4 regions of the Marinobacter metalliresistant genome follow, and region 2 is predicted to be linked to each of the others. Evidence: predicted binding sites of a transcription regulator. Region 2 holds the regulator's gene; each other region holds the start of a gene.
What was found. The regulator sigma-54, encoded in region 2, starts transcription at its own class of promoters, with help from an activator protein. The targets are predictions, from matches to a motif close to ANTGGCATNNANNTTGCTNT.
Positions count from the first base shown of each region.

Region 1: flgB (flagellar basal body rod protein FlgB) is a predicted target of sigma-54. The motif match lies at 3,790-3,809, and genes of this name have one in related genera.
Region 3: glnA (glutamate--ammonia ligase) is a predicted target of sigma-54. The motif match lies at 4,410-4,429, and genes of this name have one in related genera.
Region 4: glnK (P-II family nitrogen regulator) is a predicted target of sigma-54. The motif match lies at 3,760-3,779, and genes of this name have one in related genera.

Region 1 is NZ_CP101118.1:254,057-259,876, forward strand. Features, by position in the region: gene NLK58_RS01230 (ABC transporter permease) at 1-301, shown strand, start outside; gene queF (NADPH-dependent 7-cyano-7-deazaguanine reductase QueF) at 316-1,134, shown strand; gene NLK58_RS01240 (adenylate/guanylate cyclase domain-containing protein) at 1,164-2,603, opposite strand; gene NLK58_RS01245 (DUF962 domain-containing protein) at 2,605-2,916, opposite strand; gene NLK58_RS01250 (nitroreductase family protein) at 3,073-3,624, shown strand; gene flgB (flagellar basal body rod protein FlgB) at 3,876-4,274, shown strand; gene flgC (flagellar basal body rod protein FlgC) at 4,309-4,758, shown strand; gene NLK58_RS01265 (flagellar hook assembly protein FlgD) at 4,777-5,454, shown strand; gene NLK58_RS01270 (flagellar hook protein FlgE) at 5,482-5,820, shown strand, end outside.
Region 2 is NZ_CP101118.1:1,419,642-1,425,461, forward strand. Features, by position in the region: gene lptB (LPS export ABC transporter ATP-binding protein) at 1-487, shown strand, start outside; gene NLK58_RS06625 (RNA polymerase factor sigma-54) at 700-2,220, shown strand; gene hpf (ribosome hibernation promoting factor) at 2,322-2,630, shown strand; gene ptsN (PTS IIA-like nitrogen regulatory protein PtsN) at 2,717-3,187, shown strand; gene rapZ (RNase adapter RapZ) at 3,215-4,099, shown strand; gene NLK58_RS06645 (HPr family phosphocarrier protein) at 4,107-4,376, shown strand; gene mgtE (magnesium transporter) at 4,521-5,820, shown strand, end outside.
Region 3 is NZ_CP101118.1:3,519,956-3,525,775, forward strand. Features, by position in the region: gene ntrC (nitrogen regulation protein NR(I)) at 1-788, opposite strand, end outside; gene glnL (nitrogen regulation protein NR(II)) at 785-1,879, opposite strand; gene NLK58_RS16535 (DUF4124 domain-containing protein) at 2,149-2,673, opposite strand; gene glnA (glutamate--ammonia ligase) at 2,853-4,256, opposite strand; gene NLK58_RS16545 (ISNCY family transposase) at 4,732-5,820, shown strand, end outside.
Region 4 is NZ_CP101118.1:3,357,389-3,363,208, forward strand. Features, by position in the region: gene speA (biosynthetic arginine decarboxylase) at 1-811, opposite strand, end outside; gene speE (polyamine aminopropyltransferase) at 1,023-1,904, shown strand; gene NLK58_RS15710 (ammonium transporter) at 1,969-3,237, opposite strand; gene glnK (P-II family nitrogen regulator) at 3,312-3,650, opposite strand; gene NLK58_RS15720 (accessory factor UbiK family protein) at 4,032-4,286, shown strand; gene NLK58_RS15725 (YifB family Mg chelatase-like AAA ATPase) at 4,347-5,820, shown strand, end outside.

The sequences.
Region 1 (5,820 bases), 1.2 Mb from region 2:
ATTCATCAACGCCATGCTGGCGACCAAGTTTGATGATATTTCCATTGTCCCAACCTTCATACTGACGCCGCTGACCTATCTGGGCGGGGTGTTCTACAGCATCGATCTGTTGCCGGGGTTCTGGCAGGGCGTATCCTTGATCAATCCGATCCTGTACATGGTAAACGGCTTCCGTTACGGGATTCTGGGTGTGTCAGACGTTAATCCGTTCATTTCTCTTGGTATGATTCTGGTTTTCATCACCGTGCTGGCAGTCATTGCATTGAAAATGCTGGAGCGGGGCAAAGGCATTCGCTACTGATTTCGGGAACACCTATGGCACTTAATGATGCACCGCTTGGCAAAACAAGTGACTACCCGGACAGCTACAACCCTGGCCTGCTGTTCCCCGTGGCGAGAGAGGAAAACCGTCGCCGCCTTGGCCTGGACGATGGCCGCTGGCCCTGGTTTGGGGAAGACCTGTGGCAGGCCTGGGAGATTTCCTGGCTGAGGCCGGGCGGCGTGCCTGAGGTGGCGTGGGCAGAGATTGTCTTTCCTGCTGCGTCGCCCTCAATTATTGAGTCCAAGTCGCTTAAGCTCTACCTGAACTCGTTGAATCAGGCTGTCTATTCAACCGGGGACCAGATGGCGAAGACGATCACCCAGGATCTCTCCAGTGCCTGTGGTGGCGCGGTGCAGGTGAGGCTTTTGAGCGTTGATGAGTCGGGCAAAGCGGTTGGCCGCCCCGGGGGATTTGAGCTGATCGATGATGAACCGGTGAGTGATGTGGTTTATGACTATGCACCGGACTCACTTTCCGCCGGCGACGGAATAGTGACAGAGCACCTCTGTTCCCATCTGCTGAAGAGCAATTGCCCGGTGACAGGGCAACCGGACTGGGCAACCCTGCTGATCCATTACACCGGCCCGAAAATCGACCGGGCCGGGTTGCTGCGGTATGTGGTGAGTTTTCGGCAGAAGCAGGATTTCCACGAACACTGCGTGGAAACCGTGTTTACGGATTTGATGGGCCGCTGCAAGCCGGAGTCGCTCACAGTCTGCGCCCGATACACCCGAAGGGGCGGGCTGGATATCAATCCCTGGAGAAGTACCGAAACCGGCCAGGGTGCCGGGCCGCGGCTGATCCGTCAGTAACCAGGGTGAAATGAGGCACCGGCGGCGCCTCAGGAGACGTCTTCTTCCCGCCTGAGGCGGTCCGCGGCATCTTCCAGCGCGGTGAGAATGGCCTGCCGTTCCTTTTCGGTGATCTTGTCCGAATCCAGATACATGGCAAAGCCGCTGTGTTCGTGTTCCATGAAGCTGCGGTTTGGCCCCATATCCCGCCGGAAATCCACCACCTCGTAAATCGGCACCGGTTTGCCGAATCCTTTCACGGTTATTTCACCTTTGTCCCGGCACATGATCTTGTTCTTGATCAGCGAAAAGGTCTCGTAGGACACCAGGATCTCACCGGGTTCCGCCAGGGATTCAAGGCGGCTGGCCAGATTCACTTCCTTGCCGATGATGGTGTAATCCATCCGGTTTTCAGCACCGAAGTTACCCACTGTAGTGTAACCGGTGCTGATCCCCATACGGATTTCCAGGGGGGTCTTGATGCCCTGGCTTCGCCACTTCTGGCGCATGATCTTCATGTGCTTGCGCATTTCAATGGCCATGGACACGCAGGCAAAGGCGTCTTCCCGCTGGCCCCGGCTGGTGGGGTCGCCGAAGAATACCATGATAGAGTCGCCCACGAATTTGTCGATGGTGCCGCCATATTTGAGGGCCACTTCAGACATTTCATTAAAGTAGTGATTCAACAGCTCGGTCAGCGCCTCCGGCTCCATCTCTTCGGAGAGTTCGGTGAAGCCTTTGATGTCTGAAAAGAATACCGCCAGTTTCTTGCGCTGGGTTTCCAGCCGTACATCCCGCTCCCCGGTAAAGATGGATTGCCACACCTGGGGTGAGAGGTACTTGGACAGCTTGTGGGACAAGGCAATTGACTGTTCCCGCTGATTTTGGATCTGGGTCTTGGCCAGCATCAGTGCCCGGGCCTGCTGGTGAGAGTAATAGGCGGTAACGCAGATATACAGCCCGGTGGAAAGAATCGACACCATGCTGGTCAAAAGCGGCGCGTGGGGGCCGTCGGCCAGGCCGAGGATGGCAACAGCAATCGCAATTGCCGCGGCCATGAAACCGGTGCCGATCAGCCACTGCCGGATGCCGCCAACAATCAGGCAACTGAACATCAGCATCAGGGCCACGGACAGGGAGGGTATGACAATCAGGCCGATGAAACCGATGAACCCGCCGCCAATCACACAATCCACAATGAGCATTTTCTGACGGATGCGTGCGGAATGTCTCAGGAAGGTTCTACGGGTGAGTATATGGGCTATGTGTGGCCATGTGAGAGCACCTGCTACCAGCCACAGTAACGGCTGCGGAAAGGCACCCTGGAGAACACCGGTTACGATAATTGCCGCCGTAGACGTGTACGCCAGTATTCGGCCGTTGTAATCCGGCATTGGCGGTATGGCTATCGGACTGCCGGGGCCTTCAGCAGCCATCGACTTGACAGCGGAGGTGCTGGCATTGCGCAGATCGGCCGGTACGCTCATCATTTCAGAAACGGATCCTGCCAATGAGCATGTCCCGGAACATGACCCAGTCACCCATCAGGCTGTACAGTGGGTACTTGAAGGTTGCAGGGCGGTTTTTCTCGAACTTGAAATGGCCGACCCAGGCAAACCCATAGCCGATGACCGGCAGGGTCAGAAGCCACGCAAGTTTTCCGGAGGTGATCGCCCAGACAGCGACCAGAAAAACCAGAAGACTACCGACAAAGTGCAGCCTGCGACAGATTACATCGCTGTGTTCTTCAAGGTAGTAAGGATAGAATTCGGAAAAGCTGTTGAAGGTTCGCTGGTTGCTCATTGTGTTGCTTCTCACCGTTGCAGGACTGCGGCATTTTATAATTGTTGGCAGCGCCGACTACGACTAAAGATTAACAGCATTACGTACAACCCACAATTCACAGCCAGCAATTGTGCCCGTGCCCATTTTCACACAGTCATAAAATAGCGAGACGATATGACAGCAGTTACTGATTTCCTGCTTAACCGGTCCTCCGAACCCAGGCTGGAGGCGCCCGCGCCGGACAGGGAAACCCTGAACAAGGCCTTTGCCTGCGCCGCTCGCGCTCCGGATCATGCCTTGTTGCGGCCATGGCGTTATCTGGTCGTAGAAGGTGAGGGGCTGGAGGCCCTCGGGGAACTGTTTGCCTCCACCTGTGCCAACAACAGTGACGAGCGGGAAATCGAAAAGCTCCGGCGCGCCCCTCTGCGGGCACCCATGGTCATTATTGGTATTGCCTCGCCGAGCCCCCACCCCAAAGTTCCGGAAGTGGAGCAGGTGATGTCTGCGGCTGCTGGCATGAGCTTTCTCGGGCTGGCCCTTCAGGATGCCGGTTATGGTGTGATGTGGCGCACCGGTGCTGTCGCCTATCATTCAGCCGTGCACAAAGGGCTGGGGCTGGATGACCACGAGCAGATTGTCGGCTTTCTTTATACGGGGAGTGTCTCCGCTGTAAAGCCTGCCGTTCTCCGGCCCGGGGTTGACGAGTTTGTCCGTCACTGGCCTTAACGGGTAACTGTCGCTTCCCCCGGCGTGGGCGGGGGAAGCGGTTTGCCGCTTTCGAGGACTTTCTTTCCCTTTATCCGCTCCCGCTTTCTCTCAACAGCCCAGCTAATCCCGCCAATACTGGGGTTATGCGCTATTTAGGGCGCCTTTTCAGAGCGCCTTTCGAATTCTGGCATCTACCTTGCTTTAGTTCTGTCAGAGAGCACAGCCGGCAAAATCAGGTCGGCGTACTGGTGCAGTTTTCGGGAGGCAACATGGCAATTTCGTTCGATAAGGCTCTGGGCATTCATCAGCACGCGGTGGAAGCGCGGGTCAAGCGTGCCGAAGTTCTGGCAAACAATCTGGCCAATGCTGACACCCCGGGTTTCAAGGCCCGTGATGTGGATTTCCAGGCGATGATGCAGAAGGCCCAGGAGTCCGTCAGCGGCTTCCAGATGGCGAAAACGAACGAGGCCCACATGGATACCTCCCGGTCTGCCTCAGACAGCGACCTTTTGTACCGGATGCCACATCAGCCGTCGGTCGACGGCAATACTGTGGATGCCCAGCAGGAGCAGTCGCGCTTCATGCGTAACGCCATGGACTTCCAGGCCAGTTTCCAGTTCCTGAACAGCAAGTTCAGCGGTTTGACCAAAGCCCTGAAGGGCGAATAAGCCGCAGTCACAGGGTTAGCGAAGGAGAATTATCATGTCACTGGGCAGCATTTTTGATATCGCCGGTTCCGGCATGACAGCGCAATCGCTGCGGCTGAATACAACCGCGTCCAACATTGCCAATGCCGAAACAGCCAGCTCCAGTACCGGTGAAACCTACCGGGCCAGAAAGCCGGTGTTCTCAGCCGTTCAGCAATCACTCCTGAACCCGGGGCAGGGTGGCATGCCGATGGCTGCCGATGAAGGTCCCGGTGCCGGCGTCAGGGTTGAAGGCATTGTTGAGAGTGATGCGGAGTTACAGGTGCGCTACGAGCCCCACCATCCGGCGGCCAATGAAGACGGTTATGTCTTCTATCCCAACGTGAACGTGGTTGAGGAGATGGCTGACATGATGTCGTCGTCCAGAAGTTTCCAGATGAATGTGGATGTCATGAACACAGCCAAGTCCATGATGCAGCGCATTCTGACCCTTGGTCAGCAGTAATACGGTGAGGAGCACAACATGACTGCAGTAAATGCAACAGACGCGTCGGATGTTCTGAGCCAGTACCAGCTGAAGCAACAGGATGGCGGCCAGGGCACCAGTGAGCTTGGCCGGAATGAGTTCATGGAACTGATGCTGGCACAGCTGAAAAACCAGAACCCGCTGGAACCCCAGGACAACGGTGAATTCATCTCCCAACTGGCCCAGTTCAGCTCGCTGGAGGAGATGCAGAACCTCTCCGGTACGGTTGAGGATGTGGCGGGCCAGTTCCGTTCCACCCAGGCGCTGCAGGCCTCTGCCATGGTCGGCAAAACCGTGCTTGCCCCTTCCCAGATCGGGATTCTGGGTGCGGACGGTGAGATCAGTGGCACCGTTGAAGTGCCGGCATCGACCGGCGGGCTTCGGCTTTCGATTCAGGGTCAGAATGGTGAACGGGTTCGCCAGATTGACATGGGTAGTAGTCCGGCGGGGGTGACCTCGTTCCGCTGGGATGGCCAGGACGGCAACGGCAATCCCTTGCCGCCGGGACCCTACCAGATTGTAGCCGAGGCTTCCTACCCGGATGGGCCGCAGCAGTTGGGTACGATGGTAAGTGCCAATGTTGACAGCGTGTCCCTGGGCCAGGGTGGCTCCATTACCCTGAATCTTGCAGGTATGGGCTCCATCGCCCTGTCTGATGTAAAACAAATTAACTGATACCGGTGAAACACCAAGGGGTGAACCATGGGATTTAATACGGGTTTGAGTGGTCTTCGCGCGGCATCGGTGGATCTGGACGTCACCGGTAACAATATTGCCAACGCCAGTACCGTGGGGTTCAAAGGCAGCAAGGCCCAGTTCGGCGATCTTTATGCCAGTGGTTTCCTGAGCGCAGGCACCAATCCGATCGGGGACGGTGTCCGGGTTCAGGGCGTGAAGCAGTCGTTCGGCCAGGGCAATATCAGCTTCACCGATAGCGGCCTGGATATGGCGATTGACGGTGATGGCTTCTTTATTCTGAACAATGGCGGCGAAGTGCGATACTCCCGGGCCGGCCAGTTCGGAGTAGACAAAGACGGCTTT
Region 2 (5,820 bases):
CGGTTACCTGCCCCAGGAAGCCTCGGTATTCCGCAAACTGTCGGTGCGCGACAACATCATGGCCATTCTGGAAACCCGCAAGGGTCTGGGTAAGGCGGAGCGGGAAAAGAAGGTGGAAGAATTGCTCGAAGAATTCCACATTACCCACATTCGTGACAGCATGGGCATGGCCCTGTCCGGCGGCGAGCGCCGGCGTGTGGAAATTGCCAGGGCCCTGGCGATGGAGCCGGCCTTTATCCTCCTGGATGAGCCGTTCGCCGGTGTCGACCCCATTTCCGTGAGCGATATCAAACACATCATCCGGCATCTTCGGGACAAGGGCATTGGTGTGTTGATTACCGACCACAACGTGCGTGAGACCCTGGACATCTGTGAGAATGCCTACATCGTTTCCGGTGGCCACATCATCGCCTCCGGTAATGCCGAGGCCATTCTGGCCAACCAGCAGGTGAAGGAAGTGTATCTGGGCAATGAGTTCCGACTGTGAAATTGGGGTCAGATGAAATTGGGGTCAGATGAAAAGTTCATCTGACCCCAATTTCATCTGACCCCCGGATTGTTTTGATGATCTGTAGCAAGTAAACTCGGCAAAGAACTTGCTAGGGTAATACAGAGCCAAGGCAAGTAACCGACATATAAAGAATTTTTCACTACCTACGACACCAAGCGCTGATGAGTGACGGATCCTGAACCATGGTAATGAAAGCCTCCTTACAGTTAAAGCTGGGTCAGAGCCTGACCATGACACCCCAGCTGCAACAGGCGATCCGGCTTCTACAGCTTTCCACTCTCGACCTTCAGCAGGAAGTCCAGCAGGCCCTGGAATCCAACCCCATGCTGGAGACGTCCGAGGATGAGGATCAGCCGGAGACCGACACCGGGAATGACGAACGGGAGGCCAATGCCACCGAGTCCGCCGCTGAGACAGTTCCCGAACCTTCACCCGACTGGGATGAAACCGAAAACGGTCCGGACTGGTCCTCGGAAAACGAAATCCCGGATAATATCCCGGACGATCTCCCGGTCGACACCGCCTGGGACGATATCTACCAGTCCGCACCGGCATCGGCCGCCCGTAACGATGACGAAAACGATCACGATTTCGAGACCCGCAACTCCCCCACTGACACGCTTCAGGATCACCTGGAATGGCAACTGAACCTGACCCCGATGAGCGAACGGGACCAGGCCATTGCCCACGCTTTGATGGACGCAGTGGATGAACGCGGTTATCTGACCAGTCCGCTGGAAGAGATTCATGCCGGGTTGCTGGATGAAAACGAAGAAGACCCCCTTGAGCTGGATGAAGTCGAGGCGGTCCTTCACCGGCTGCAGCATTTTGATCCTCCCGGCGTGTTCGCCCGGGACCTGCAGGAATGCCTGCTGATCCAGCTCAACCAGCTGCCGCCGGAAACGCCCTGGCTGGCCCAGGCTCGCCTGGTCATCACCCATTACATCAATCTGCTCGGCAACCGCGACTATGCCCAACTGCTACGCCGCAGCCGCCTGAAAGAAGACCAGCTGCGGGATGTACTGGCCCTGATTACCGGTCTGAATCCCCGCCCCGGTGACGTGATTGACCGCACCGAACCTGACTACGTAATTCCGGATGTGATCGTTCGCAAGCACAACGGCCGCTGGCGCGTTGAACTGAATCCGGAAATTGCCCCGCGCATCCGCGTCAATGCCAGCTATGCTTCTCTTATAAGGCGTGCGGACAGCAGTGCCGACAACACTTACCTGCGGGATCAGTTGCAGGAGGCGAAATGGTTTATCAAGAGCCTGCAGAGCCGCAATGAAACCCTGCTGAAAGTGGCGACCCGTATTGTCGAGCACCAGCAAGGATTCCTGGATCAGGGTGAAGAAGCCATGAAACCGCTGATCCTCTCTGATATCGCCCAGGCGGTTGAGATGCATGAGTCCACGATTTCCCGGGTCACCACCCAGAAATACATGCACACCCCCCGGGGAATTTTCGAGCTGAAATATTTCTTCTCCAGCCATGTCAGCACTGACGAAGGCGGTGAATGTTCTTCCACGGCGATCCGCGCGATGATCAAAAAGCTGATTGCCGCGGAAACGCCCAAAAAGCCATTGAGCGACAGTAAAATTGCAGCCATGCTAGGAGAACAGGGAATCAAGGTTGCGCGACGCACCGTTGCCAAGTACCGGGAGGCCATGCACATTCCGCCTTCGAACGAACGCAAGCGGCTGGTCTGAACACCCCGGGGTCCGGGCGCAACGTACTATTCGCCGGCGCACAATGCGCCAGCACCCAGACCGGCTCCCGGGAGCCGGAACGATGACAACAGGAGACGCCTATGCAACTCAATATTTCAGGCCATCACGTAGAACTGACTCCCGCACTGAAGGATTATGTTTCAGAGAAGTTCCAGAAGCTCGAGCGTCACTTTGACCACATCAGCAACTGCCAGGTAACCCTGGAAGTGGAGAAGGTGCGCCAGATTGCGGAAGCCACGCTGCACGTGGTTGGTGGTGAGATTCACGCAAAGGCAGAAAATGAGGATATGTACGCAGCCATCGATGTCCTGATCGACAAGCTTGACCGCCAGATTCTCAAACACAAGGAAAAGAATGTAGACCGGATGCACGGAAACGGCTCTCGCTAACTGGCTGTTTTCATGCAAGTCATCCAATCGAGCTGCGACACGGCTGACGTGTCGCAGCCTTTTTTTAACGGAAATGCAGTCGATCCATGAGCGACACATCCCTGACCATAGACAACATACTTGCACCGGAGCTCACCCTCTGTCGGGTGTCGGCATCCAGCAAGAAGCGGGCTCTGGAGTTTATTGCCGAGCAGATAAACCTCCAGGACAATACGCTCAGCGAAACCCAGATATTCAATAACCTGATCTCACGGGAGCGTCTGGGTAGCACCGGTATTGGCCAGGGAATTGCCATCCCACACTGCCGCCTGGAAGGCCTGGATCATGTGGTGGGCGTACTGATGACGCTGGAAGAAAGCGTCGAGTTTGACGCCATCGACAATCAGCCGGTAGATCTGATCTTCGCCCTGGTCGTGCCCAAGGAGGCCACCAGCGAACACCTGGAACTGCTCAGCCAGCTGGCGGAAAAATTCAATGAGCGGTCGTTCTGTGATCGCCTGCGGCAATGCGAGGACGCCAGCACCCTGTACGAGCGCATGACCGCCTCAAGCGGATGACATTCATTGCAGTGGAGGTACGTGGTCATGAAGCTGATTATCGTCAGTGGCAGGTCCGGATCGGGCAAGAGTACCGCACTTCATGTTCTGGAAGACCTGGGCTTCTATTGCATAGACAACCTCCCGATCGGCCTGCTTTTCCCCCTTACCCGGGAAGCCGCCAGCCAGACAAAACCGGGCCGCCTCGGCAAGATGGCCGTGAGCATTGACGCCCGTAACCTTTCCGGAGAACTGGCCAACTTCGAAGAGATCTACCGCCGCCTCCAGGAAACAGGGGTGACCGTTGAGATCATCTTCCTGGATGCCGACGAACAGTCCCTGCTGCAGCGTTTTCATGCGACTCGCCGAAAGCACCCCCTGAGCGATGACAAGACCTCGCTGCGGGAAGCCATCACCAGTGAAAAGAAGCTTCTTGAACCGCTGTCCAAGCTCTCCGACCTGTATGTGAACACCACCGGCATGTCCATGTACGAACTCCGGGATATGGTGAAGCAGCGGGTTGTCGGCAGGAAGGAGCAGGAACTGGCCCTGCTGTTCCAGTCGTTTGGCTTCAAGCACGGTGTACCGCTGGATTCGGACTATGTCTTCGACGTTCGATGTCTGCCTAACCCTTACTGGGATACCAGCCTTCGGAAGTATGTGGGCACCGATCAGCCGGTGATCGAATTTCTTGAAAAGGAACCGGCGAGCCGAAAGATGATCGATGATCTCAAGGCTTTCCTGGACACCTGGTTACCCTCCTTCGCGGACAGCAACCGCAGCTACATGACCATCTCCATCGGCTGTACCGGAGGCCAGCACCGCTCTGTGTATGTGTGCGAGCAGCTGGGCGAGTACTTCCGGCAGCGCTACAACAATGTCCAGGTGCGCCACACCGAGCTGCCACATTTGCAGACACGGGAAGAGATCTGATCAGCCCATGATTCGCCGCCCGATTACCATTATCAACAAACTGGGGTTGCACGCACGTGCCACCGCCAAGCTGGTTGCCACAGCCTCCGAATTCGACAGCAGCGTGAGAATTGCTGGCAAGGGCCGGGATGTGGACGCCAAAAACATCATGCAGGTGATGATGCTGGCCGCCAGCAAAGGTACGGATGTTGAGCTCATTGCTGAAGGACCCGACGAGGAGCAGGCCATTGATGCGCTGGTCGAACTCATCAACGATTATTTTGGCGAGGGCGGTTAAAACGGGGTCAGATGAAAACGGGGTCAGATGAAAGTTCATCTGACCCCGTTTTCATCTGACCCCGGTTTGATCTCCTGCAACTCGCACTCACCGATAACGGCTAACTCCGCTATAATAAAGGCGTTTTCTGATGCTGGGTGATTCATGACCGATATTCTGGAAAAAAGCCAGGCCCGCCAGCGCCTTCGCTCCCTGAGTGAAGCCCTGGACAGCGGCGCACTGAAGCAGGTTGCACGCATCCTGAACGGTGGCCTGAGTCCCAGCGACATTGCTCACCTGCTGGAATCTTCGCCGCCCCGGCAGCGTGCCCTGTTGTGGAACCTGGTCGACAAGCAGCTGGAAGGGGAAGTCCTCCAGTACCTGAGCGACGATATTCGCGGTTATTTCCTGAGCCAGCTGAACGCCCAGGAACTGGCGGACATTATCGAGGATTTCGAGTCGGACGATCTGGCCGACTTGCTGCAGCAACTGCCGGACACGGTGATCCAGGAAGTTCTGGACACCATGGACGAACAGGACCGCCAACGTGTGGAAGAGGTCCTTTCCTACCCGGAGGACACCGCTGGCGGCCTGATGAACACGGACACCATCACGGTGCGCCCGGACATCAGCATTGACGTTGTTCTTCGTTACCTTCGCCGGCACCGTACCTTGCCACCAATGACCGATAGCCTGATTGTGGTCAGCCGGCGCGATGAATTCATCGGCATGCTGCCGATCACCAAGATGCTGGTGTCCAACCCTGCCGCGACCGTGCGGGAAGTCATGGACACCGACATCGAGCCAATTCCCGTCAGCCTCTCCGACACCAAGGTCGCGACACTGTTCGAGCGCTATGATCTGATCTCGGCGCCGGTGGTGAACGACGAGGGCCGGTTGCTGGGCCGGATCACCATCGATGACGTGGTTGACGTTATCCGTGAGGATGCGGATCACTCGCTAATGAGCATGGCCGGCCTGGATGAAGACGAAGATACCTTTGCTCCGGTCTGGAAAACCACGCGCCGCCGGGCGGTATGGCTCGGGATTAACCTGATTACCGCGCTTACGGCATCCGCAGTGATCGGTCTGTTTGAGGACACCATCGCCAAGGTGGTGGCGCTTGCGGTACTGATGCCGATCGTTGCCAGCATGGGCGGCATTGCCGGCAGCCAGACCCTGACCCTGGTCATCCGGGGCATGGCCGTCGGGCAGATCAGCGGCGCCAACGTTGGCTGGCTGCTGAACCGGGAGTTTCTCTCCGGCATAATTAACGGGCTGCTCTGGGCGGCGGTGGTCGCAGGTGCTGCCATGCTCTGGTTCCAGGAGGTGCTGATTGGAGCTATCATTGCTGCCGCCCTGGTGATCAATCTTGTTGCAGCGGCACTGGTGGGCACGGTGCTGCCGCTGTTTCTCAAGTCCCGCAACATCGATCCGGCCCTGGCTGGTAGCGTGATACTGACAA
Region 3 (5,820 bases), 2.1 Mb from region 2:
TCGCCATCGGCCAGTACCCGCAGCAGGCGGGTCTGGGTATCGGCGGGCATGTCCCCGATTTCATCCAGGAACAGGGTGCCGCCATTGGCTTGTTCAAAGCGGCCCTGGCGGGCGGCACCGGCGCCGGTAAAAGCACCTTTCTCGTGGCCGAACAGTTCGGATTCAATCAGGTCCTTCGGGATGGCGGCCATGTTCAGGGCAATGAACGGGTGTTTGGCTCGGGGGCTGTGGTTGTGCAGCGCCTGGGCCACCAGTTCCTTGCCGGTGCCGCTTTCGCCATTGATCAGTACGGTGATGTTGGAATGGGACAGCCGGCCAACGGCCCGGAAAACTTCCTGCATCGCTGGCGCTTCACCGATGATTTCGGCGGCGCGCTGGGCGCTTTCCGCCGGCGGTTCGGCGCTGGCACGTTTTTCGTGGCTGTGGGCAACAGCACGTTTGACCAGTGCCACGGCATCGTCCACATCGAACGGCTTGGGAAGATATTCAAAGGCCCCGGTCTGGTAACTGGTGACGGCGCTTTCCAGGTCAGAGTGGGCGGTCATGATGATCACGGGCACGTCCGGATGGACATCCACGATCTGGGAAAGCAGGGTGATGCCGTCAACGCCGGGCATCCGGATATCGCTGACGATGGCATCCGGCTGCTCGTGTTCCAGCCGCATCATGATGCTTTCGCCACTGTCGAAAACGCGGGGCTGCATACCGGCCTGGTTAAGGGCGCGCTCCAGCACCCAGCGAATACTGCGGTCGTCGTCGATGATCCAGACGTTTGCCGGTTGGCTCATGGGGTGTCCTCCAGGGGCAGGAAGATGATGAAGTCGGTTCGTCCTGGTTCGCTCTCGCATTCAACCAGTCCATGGTGTTGCCCGATGATGCTCTGGGTAATGGAAAGGCCCAGGCCTGTGCCGCTGGCACGACCGCTGATCATCGGATAGAAAATGTTCTGCAGCAGCTCCGGCGGAATGCCCGGGCCGTTATCTATAACGTCTATCCGGCACACCAGGCGATGGCGCCGATGGCCAATCGTAAACTGCCGCAGAGTGCGGGTCCGGAAGGTAATGGTTGGCGGCTCTTCGCGGCTTTGGCCGCCCTGGTTTTCAAAGGCGGCCTCCATGGCATTGCGGGCAATGTTCAGGAACGCCTGAATCAGCTGCTCCTTGTCGCCCCGGAACTCGGGAATGCTGGGGTCGTAGTCCCGGCTGAAATGGAGGCGGCCTTTGCTCTCGGCTTCCAGGAGGGTGCCTACCCGTTCCAGCACCTCATGGATGTTCGTCGGTGCCAGTTTGAGTGCCTTGTTCGGGCCTAGCATCCGGTCTACGAGGCTTCTCAGGCGGTCAGCCTCATCAATGATTACCCGGGTGTACTCGCGCTGATCCTCGCTGTTGAGCTCACGGTCCAGAAGCTGGGCGGCGCCACGGATTCCCCCAAGCGGATTCTTGATCTCGTGGGCCATACCCCGGACCAGAATGCGGGTGGTTTCCTGCTGGGAGATGATGTCCTCTTCACGGCTGATCCTCAGTAGCCGGTCCCTTGGCTGGATTTCGATCAGTAATTCGGTCGGATCCAGACTGATTGGGGTGACTGAGTAATCCACGGTGAGGCGTAAGCCGCTGGTTAACAGGAATTCGGCCTCACGGCGGGTGTAGGACTGGCCGTTGTCCACGGCGGCAAACAATGTTTTCAGGGCATCTTCGGAATCGACAAGGATGTCGCGGAAAGGCTGACCGTGGCTGCGTGTCATGCTGGTTTCGAACAGGCTTTCGGCGGACGGATTGAGATATCGTATGTTCAGGTTATCTTCCAGCACCAGGACAGCCGTGGTGAGGCTGTCGAGAATGCTTCTGTATCCGATTGCGTGGGCCAAAGGCAGTGCCATGCGTGATTTCCGTTGGTTCGACATAGTTTGACCTCTGGAGTTTTGCAAAAAGCGAACCACTTTGCGCCAGGTTCAGAAATGAGTGGGCAAAGTACGGGCATAGGGCCGTATCGGCGTTGAAATGTGCCGTAAGCTGGTGCAAACGGGGACAAGCCCTTGACCAGCCCGGAAAATTCGCCCCGTTGCTGGTCAGAGTATGGCTTTTTTCTGGTGCGCCCGCACCAAACTGGTGCGGGCAGTTTGGGCAGCTGGATAGTTGGGTGGTTTGGCTAGTTTGCCACGGAGGGGCGGTGAACGGTGAAGGAAATGGACGTACCGGTTTTTACCTGTACGCCGTTTTCATCCACGATGTGCACTCGGGCCTGGTGGGTGCCACGATAGACGTTGCTGACGGTAACCGAACCGGAAGTGCTCTGGCCAACCGGCTGGCCATCAAGGGTTACTTCATACTTGTGACCAGGCCGCAGGCCCGGCGTGCTGCGAACCTCGAACTGGATATCACCGCTACCACTGTAGAAGGCCTGGTCGTTATCCGGATACACAAAGGAGACGCTCTCGTACGCTGCACCCTCCCTCTGAACCTCTTCACGAAGCTTCTTGGTTTCCTGAACCACCTCGGGCTTCGGCAGAGTGATCGTAGTAACCGGTTTGACCTCTACGGCTTCAGCGCCTTCGCTCGGCTCATCGGAGAACGTAACGTTGCCGTAGGCATCGACGTTGCGGTAGACCTCGGCGGCGGTCGGGACCGCCAGAGCAAACAGTAGGCCGGCAACCAATCCAGACTTCGGATTCATAAGCTCACCTGTCATTGGGTTTTCCCGATTATCGGCGGCGCCCGGGGGCATTTCAACGCCTGTGGGGCGGGATGTTGGTTACATATCGTTAAGGGCTGCAGGCAATGTGCTTTTGCGCACAAAAAAAAGCCCCGCACGGGGCGGGGCTTTGCTGCTCTTTAACTCTCTGGAGAGAGGTTTTAGCAGGAGTAGTACAGCTCGAACTCAACCGGATGAGTGGTCATGTTCAGCTTCTCAACTTCACCGCGCTTCAGATCAATATAGCCGGCAATCATGTCTTCAGTGAACACGCCTCCGCGGGTCAGGAACTCGTGGTCCGCTTCCAGGCAATCCAGAGCTTCAGACAGGGTTTCGGCAACCTTCGGAATGCTCAGGGCCTCTTCTTTGGGCAGATCGTACAGATCCTTGTCCATGGCATCGCCAGGGTGGATCTTGTTCTGGATGCCGTCCAGGCCGGCCATCATCAGGGCAGCGAAAGCCAGGTACGGGTTGGCAGCCGGATCAGGGAAGCGAACTTCAATACGACGCGCTTTCGGGCTGTTCACGTAAGGGATTCGGATGGAGGCCGAACGGTTACGGGCGGAGTATGCCAGCATGACCGGTGCTTCGTAGCCCGGAACCAGGCGCTTGTAGCTGTTGGTTGCCGGGTTGGTGAAGGCGTTGATGGCCTTGGCGTGCTTGATAACACCACCAACGTAGTACAGGGCGGCTTCGCTCAGGCCGGCATAGCTGTCGCCTGCGAACAGGTTTTTGCCGTCTTTGCTCAGTGACATGTGTACGTGCATGCCGGAACCGTTATCACCAACTACCGGCTTGGGCATGAAGGTGGCTGTTTTGCCATAAGCGTGCGCCACATTGTGTACGCAGTACTTGAGGATTTGAACTTCGTCAGCCTTGCGGGTCAGGGTGTTGGCGCCAACGCCGATTTCACACTGGCCAGCAGTGCCCACTTCGTGGTGGTGAACTTCAATTTCCAGACCCATGGATTCCATGGCCGCACACATGGCGCCACGCAGATCATGCAGGCTGTCAACCGGCGGAACCGGGAAATAGCCGCCTTTGACCCCCGGGCGGTGGCCGATGTTGTTGCGGTCGAAGTCTTCGCCGGATACCCAGGCGGCCTCTTCAGAATGAATGTGGTATGAAGAGCCTTGCATGTCGACGCTCCATTTAACGGAATCAAAGACAAAGAACTCCGGCTCCGGGCCGAACAGGGCGCCATCGGCGATGCCGGTGGACTTCAGGTATTCCTCGGCACGACGGGCAACGGAGCGCGGATCGCGCTCATAACCCTGCATGGTAGAAGGCTCTACGATGTTGCAGGTGATGTTAACGGTGGTTTCTTCAGTGAACGGATCGAGTACAGAGGTCGCGTCGTCCGGCATCAGGATCATGTCGGATTCGTTGATGCCTTTCCAGCCGGCAATGGAGGAGCCGTCAAACATTTTGCCGTCTGCGAAAAAGTCTTCATCTACTTCGGTGGCGGGCAGCGTCACGTGCTGCTCTTTACCGCGGCTGTCAGTAAAGCGCAGGTCAACCCATTTGACTTCGTGTTCTTTGATCAAATCAACTGTCTTGGACATTGTGCATGCTCCGTAAGTTATACCGCACAGGCGGCTGTATTCATGTTCGTGGTGCCGGATCGCTCAGAGTACTGAGTTCCGATCTGTTTCTCAGGTCTGCGCAGCTTAGCAAATGCCAGTGCGTCTTACCTGCAAATTTCGGCTGCTTTCGATAAAGCAAGGCGCTTGCCAATTTTCAGGGCATGCTCCAGAACGGCGCAACTGCCAGGGTTTGGGGCATGTTCAGGGCAAAGGCATTTTTACCAGGCTGGTTCTTGCGCTTTGTTGGCGCACACAATTGGTGCGTTAATTGACTGGGTGCGCTAAATAAGTGCAAAGCATCGCCTAAACCTAAATAGTTTCTATCCATAAACATAAAGGACTGATATTAAACAGGAAAATCAGGAAACAAAGAGAGAAACCTCCAGCGGAAAATGGTATTCTTTGTCGCAAGCCATTGAAACAAAAGAAAAACCAAAAATCCGCGGAGGTAACAATGCGTCAAAAACGCACCGTCCAAGGCAGTATATTTGATCTTTACGCAGAGCACGAGATCGGACGTGAACTCAAGGCGATGTCCGATTGGCTGGACGGGCATCCCGAGATTCTGGATTGGATGGCCCCAGAACTGTGCCGGGCCGAAATCAAAGAGACCGGGCGTGAAGGGTTGTCAGTCGAGTCGATCCTGCGCTGCGCCATCCTTAAACAGCACCGTCAGCTCAGCTACGAGGCACTGGCCTTTTATCTGGAGGACTCCCATTCCTTTCAAGCCTTTGCACGGCTGCCTCTCGGGTTAAGGCCGAAGAAGTCGGTTTTACAGAAAGGGGTCAGCGCCATTAGCGATGCCAGCTGGGAGCGGATCCACCGCTTGATGATCCGGGACGCCAGTGTCCAAAAAATAGAGCGCGGGCGCATGGTCCGGGTCGATAGCACGGTCACGGAGACACCGGTTCACGAACCAACAGACAGCACGTTGCTTTGGGATGCGGTCCGCACCCAGGTGCGGCTGATGGAGCAAGCACAAGAGCTGGCTGGGCCGGTGCGACTGAAGTGGTGCAACCACCGGCGCGTGGCCAAGAAGCGTGCCTATCAGATCCAGTATTCCCGGGGGAAGGAAAAGAAGGCCAACTGGTATCGGGATCTGATCAAGGTCACTCGCAAGGGCCTCAATTACCTGGATAAGGCCTGGTGTACGTTAACCCAACTGACCATCGATGAGGCCGCGTTCGCCGCCTGGGAAGCGCAGGTAAAGCACTACCGGGGACTGATCGAGGGAGTGATCGATCAGTCGCAACGACGGGTAATCAACGGCGAACAGGTTCCTGCCGCCGAGAAGGTCTTCAGCCTGTTCGAGGAGCATACCGACATCATTATCAAGGGCAGCCGTGACATTCAGTACGGGCACAAGCTGAACCTGACGAGTGGTCGTAGCGGGCTGATTCTTGACGCCGTCATCGAGGAGGGTAATCCGGCCGATAGCGAACGTTTTATGCCGCTGTTGGAACGGCAGATCGAGATCTATGGCCGTGCGCCTCGGCAAATAGCAGCGGACGGGGGTTACGCCAGCAAAGACAACGTGCAGCAA
Region 4 (5,820 bases), 1.9 Mb from region 2:
GGGCGCATTCCCTGAGGCCGGTCTGGATGTCCCGGATATTGGCAATCTGGGAGCCGAGATGGAAATGCAGCAGTTGCAGGGTATCCAGTGCATCGGCCTCGCGCAGGGTGTTTGCCACATCCAGTACCTGGCTGGCGGACAGACCAAACTTGGATTTTTCACCGCCGGTATTCTGCCAGTTGCCCTTGCCAATGGTCGCCAACCGGGCCCGAACGCCAATCAGCGGTGCAACGCCCAGGTTAGTGGCTTCCTCCAGAATCAGCGGCAGCTCGGACTGTTTCTCCACCACAATAAATACCCGATGGCCCAGGGTCTGGCCAATCAGGGCCAGGCGAATGTATTCCCGGTCCTTGTAACCGTTGCAGACGATCACCGAGCCCGGTTGCCGGGACATCGCCAGTACCGCCATCAGCTCGGGCTTGCTGCCTGCTTCAAGGCCGATCTGTCCCTTCGAGGCGGCGGGCTCCGCAGCCAGCAGTTCTTCAACCACCCGGCGCTGCTGGTTCACCTTGATGGGGTAAACCGCTGTGTAGCAGCCCCGGTACGCCTGCTCATCCGCGACCTTGTTGAAGGCATTGCACAGTTTATTGACCCGGTCGTGCAGGATATCGACAAAGCGGATGAGAACCGGAAGCTGGAGCCCGGATTCGGTCAGTGTACGGGTCAGCTGTGGCAGATTGATCTGAGCCGGGGTGTGGCCCCGGTCCGGCCGGATCATTACCTGGCCCTCGGCGTTGACGCCGATGTAGCCATCACTCCAGTGGGCAATGTTGTAAACCTTGTGAGCCGGGGTGGCGCTGGCTTCGCTCATGCTTGCTATCCTGTCAGGAAACCGGAGCCGGCGGTTGTTCGGTCAGGGGCCGGCCTATGGCCGCCATTGTATGGATTCCCACCCCCGGCTAAAAGAACCGGGTGTGGAAAATATGTGGCCGGTAGCCACGATTATCGCTTTAGCTCACGGTGGGGCACCCCTACAATACGCCCTTTTAACACAGCCCATGGCCCACAGCGGGAGGCAAAACATGACAGCACTGAATGATGGCTGGTTTACCGAGGTATTCCAGGACCAGGGAACGGCGTTCTCCCTGCAGGTGAAAAAGAAGCTCCACGAGGAGCAGACCCCGTTCCAGAAGCTGGAAATATACGAGACCGAGACCTTCGGCAACCTGATGGTTCTGGATGGCTGCGTGATGCTGACCACCCGCGATAATTTCCTGTACCACGAGATGATGACCCACCCGGCCCTGTTTACCCACCGGGACCCGAAAAAGGTGGTGATTATCGGTGGCGGCGACTGCGGCACTCTTAAGGAAGTGCTCAAACACCCGGGTGTGGAAGAAGCCTGGCAGGTGGAAATTGATGAGCGGGTCACCCGTATGTCGGAAAAGTACTTCCCGGAATTGTGCGAAGCCAACGGTGATCCGCGCGCCAATTTTTTCTTCGGTGACGGCATCCAGTGGATCCGCGACATGGCGCCGGGCAGTGTAGACCTCATCATTATCGACAGCACGGATCCGGTCGGCCCGGCGGAAGGCCTGTTTGCCCTGGATTTCTACCGAGACGCCATGCTGGCATTGCGCGAGGGCGGCATTATTGTCCAGCAGAGTGAATCACCGCTGCTGCACACCCATAGCATCATCAAGGACATTCACAATGACATGCGCAAGGCCGGGTTCGAACACGTGCAGACCCTGCCATTCCCGCAACCGGTCTATCCCACGGGCTGGTGGAGTTGCACCATGGCCAGCAAGGAGAACCCGGTAAAATATTTCCGTGAGGAAGACGCCAACAACCGGCCGTTCGTGACCCGCTACTACAATGCCGGAGTGCACCATGGTGCGTTGGCGATGCCCCAGTTCATGGTGGATGCGCTGGAGGATGAGGTCAGGCCAGAGGAGGGTTAAGCCGGCAAAACCAAAGAGGGGTGCCAGATGGCACCCCTCTTTGGTTTTGCGTTGCCAGAGATTGTTACTTGCTGCTGACAAACTCCGGATAGGCTTCCATGCCACACTCGGACAGATCCACGCCTTCGTACTCGTCCTCTTCGCTCACCCGAATACCCATGACAGCCTTGAGGATGCCCCAGACAATCAGGCTGGCGACGAATACCCAGACGAATATGGTGATGGCGCCGATGATCTGGCCGCTGAAGCTGACATCACCGTTGGTGACTGGCACCAGAAGCAGACCCAGCAAGCCACAGGTACCGTGAACCGAGATGGCGCCCACCGGATCGTCGATGCGCAGCTTGTCCATGGTCACGATGCTCAGGACCACCAGGATACCGCCGAAGGCACCGAAGAGGGTCGCAGTCAGGGCGCTCGGAGTGGATGGCTCAGCCGTGATCACTACCAGGCCAGCCAGCGCGCCGTTCAGCAGCATGGTCAGATCAGCCTTGCCAAACATCAGGCGGGCGGTGATCAGGGCAGCAATTGCACCGCCGGCAGCGGCGGTATTGGTATTCAGGAACACCATGGCCACGGAGTTGGCGCTGGCGATATCGCCCAGCTTGAGAACCGAACCGCCGTTGAAGCCGAACCAGCCCATCCACAGGATGAAGGTACCGAGGGTCGCCATCGGCAGGTTGGCACCCGGGAAGGCGCGGATTTCACCGTTCGGGCCGTATTTGCCTTTACGGGCACCGAGAAGGATTACACCAGCCAATGCGGCTGCTGCACCCGCCATGTGAACGATGCCGGAGCCGGCGAAATCGCTGAAACCGAGATCGCCCAGGGTATACATGCCGAAGACAGACGCGCCGCCCCAGGTCCAGGCGCCTTCCATCGGGTAGATAAAGCCGGTCATGAACACTGCAAAGACCAGGAAGGCCCAGAGTTTCATGCGTTCGGCCACAGCACCGGAGACGATGGACATGGCTGTTGCGACAAACACAACCTGGAAGAAGAAGTCAGACGCGCCGGAGTAGATGGAGCCACCCTCGAAGCCGCCGTCCCGGCTGGCGAAGTCACCCAGAACAGCCGCAGTGTCAACGTCTGCGATTCCGGAAAGGAAAATGTTACCGCCGTACATGATGGCGTAACCACTAACCAGGTACATGATGCAGGCAATGGCAAACAGAGCCACGTTCTTGGTCAGGATTTCCGTGGTGTTCTTGGCACGCACCAGGCCGGATTCCAGCATGGCGAAGCCCGCTGCCATCCACATCACTAATGCACCGCACACCAGGAAATAAAAGGTGTCTATAGCATACTGCAGGTGAAAAAGATTGCTTTCCATATGAAGCCCTCCGCACGAGGCTTTTCAGGTTATAAATTTTTTTGCGTTGGCTGATCGAAAAAATCAGAGCTGGTTCAGACCGCTTCTTCGCCGGTTTCGCCGGTCCGGATCCGGATGGCCTGTTGCAGTTCGGTCACGAAGATCTTGCCGTCACCGATCTTGCCGGTGTTGGCTGCCTTGGTAATGGATTCGATGACCTGGTCCAGCAGATTGTCGCCAATGGCAACTTCCACTTTGACCTTGGGCAGGAAATCCACCACGTATTCCGCGCCACGGTAAAGTTCAGTGTGGCCTTTCTGCCGACCGAAGCCTTTGACTTCAGTGACGGTTACGCCTTGCACGCCAATCTCGGATAGTGCCTCACGGACATCATCCAGTTTGAAAGGCTTGATGATCGCTGTCACAAGTTTCATTGCTTTCTCCTTGGTAAAGCCGTCCCAACAGTGAGGGCCCGTCGGCCAGTTGTTGAGGTCGGGATGCTGCCACCTCGCACACCAATTGTGCGGATTGCGTACGAGGGCTTTAGCATCGGGTATGCCAACGCAAAAAAATACATTTAAAACAATAATCTACAATATGCGCGTACCAGAATGGCGCAAAGATCTGCACCAAAATGGAGCGGGTAGCCAGCCGATGAGTCAAATTGGAGCGGACTCACTGGCCGTTCGTCCATTATTATAAGGCCGACCGGGCACAGTATGGCAGGGGCTGCGGTGTGATACACTCCCGCAAACCGGTGAGAGCCCCTCTCTTTTAGTCGAAGCCGGACATTTCTGGAATCAGTGAGGTGATATGTGAAGGGTCCCCAGGATATTTTCGCCCAGTTACAGGGTCAGTTTGGTCAGTTCGTTCCCGATATGGCCCGCGCCGCCCGGGAGGATTTTGAAACCCAGGCCCGGGCAACAGTGATGTCGGTCCTTTCCCGTCTGGAGCTGGTAACCCGGGAAGAGTTTGATGCCCAACAGGCGGTGCTGCTGAAGACTCGTGAAAAGGTGGAGGCGCTCGAAAAACGGGTCGCCGAGCTGGAAAAATCCCTGCAGGAACAATAAACTCCGGATTAGCCCGGCAGGACGCCGGGCATGGTTTTCCGGTCACCATGGAAGGTTGTCATGCTAGCTATCGTTCATTCCCGCGCCATAATCGGCGTGTCTGCTCCCCCCGTTACGGTTGAAGTCCACCTCTCCGGGGGATTGCCCGCACTCTCGATTGTCGGCCTCCCTGAAACCGGCGTTCGCGAGAGTAAGGAGCGGGTTCGCAGCGCCCTTCTGAATGCGGGGTTCGACTTCCCCGCCCGCCGCATTACGATCAACCTTGCCCCCGCTGATCTGCCCAAGGAAGGCGGCCGGTTTGACCTGCCCATTGCCCTTGGGATTCTGGCGGCCTCGGGCCAGATTCCGGCGGAGAGTCTCGCCGATTGCGAGTTTCTCGGGGAGCTGTCCCTCGATGGTGCGCTGAGGCCTCTCAAGGGCGTGCTTCCGGCTGTGCTTGCTGCCCGGCAGGACCAGCGAGCCTTGCTGGTTCCCCATGGCAATGCCGGCGAGGCGGCCCTGGCCAGCCAGGGTGACGTGCTGGCGGCCGGCCACCTGTTGACCGTGTGTGAACACCTCAGCGGCCGGGCCAGGCTGGTTCCGGTGCCGAAATCACCATTGGAACGGGTGCCCGGCAACAACAGTGAGATACCGGACCTGTCCGATGTCCGCGGCCAACGGGTCCCTCGCAGGGCGCTCGAAGTTGCCGCCGCCGGCGGCCACAACCTGTTATTCTTCGGGCCGCCTGGCACCGGCAAGAGCATGCTGGCCAGCCGTCTGCCGGGTATTCTTCCGGCACTGACCGACGATGCGGCCATGGAAGTTGCCAGCGTTCACTCGGTTGCCGGGCTTGCCATGAGAGAGGGCGGGTGGCGCCAACCGCCGTTCCGGGCGCCCCACCACACAGCATCCGCGGTGGCCCTGGTCGGTGGCGGGAGCAGCCCGCGGCCTGGGGAAATCTCCCTCGCCCATCGCGGCGTACTTTTTCTGGATGAATTGCCAGAGTTTGAGCGTCGGGTTCTGGAAGTGCTTCGGGAACCCATGGAAACGGGGCACATCACGATCAGTCGGGCCGCGCGTCAGGTGAATTTTCCGGCTCGCTTTCAAGTCGTCGGTGCAATGAACCCATGCCCCTGCGGTTACAGTGGTCACCCGACCATTGAGTGTCAGTGCACACCGCAGCAGGTAATACGGTATCGGTCGAAGATCTCCGGGCCTCTGCTGGACCGGTTCGATCTCCATGTCGAAGTTCCGGTTCAGGGTGGCGGCGTACTGATGCAACAGGGCGGCGATGGCGAGACCAGTGCCACTGTCCGGGAACGGGTTATCGCTGCCAGGATGAAACAATCGGAACGGGGTTGCGTGAATGCTGCGCTGGCAGGGCGCGAACTGCATTCCGCTTGCCAACTGGACCGCCAGGGTGAGCAGTTGCTCTCCGGCGCCATGGAGAAGCTGGGGCTATCGGCCCGGGCATTGCACCGGATATTGCGGGTGGCTCGCACTCTCGCAGACCTTGAGGGCTGTGACGAGCTCCACCAGGGCCACCTGGTTGAAG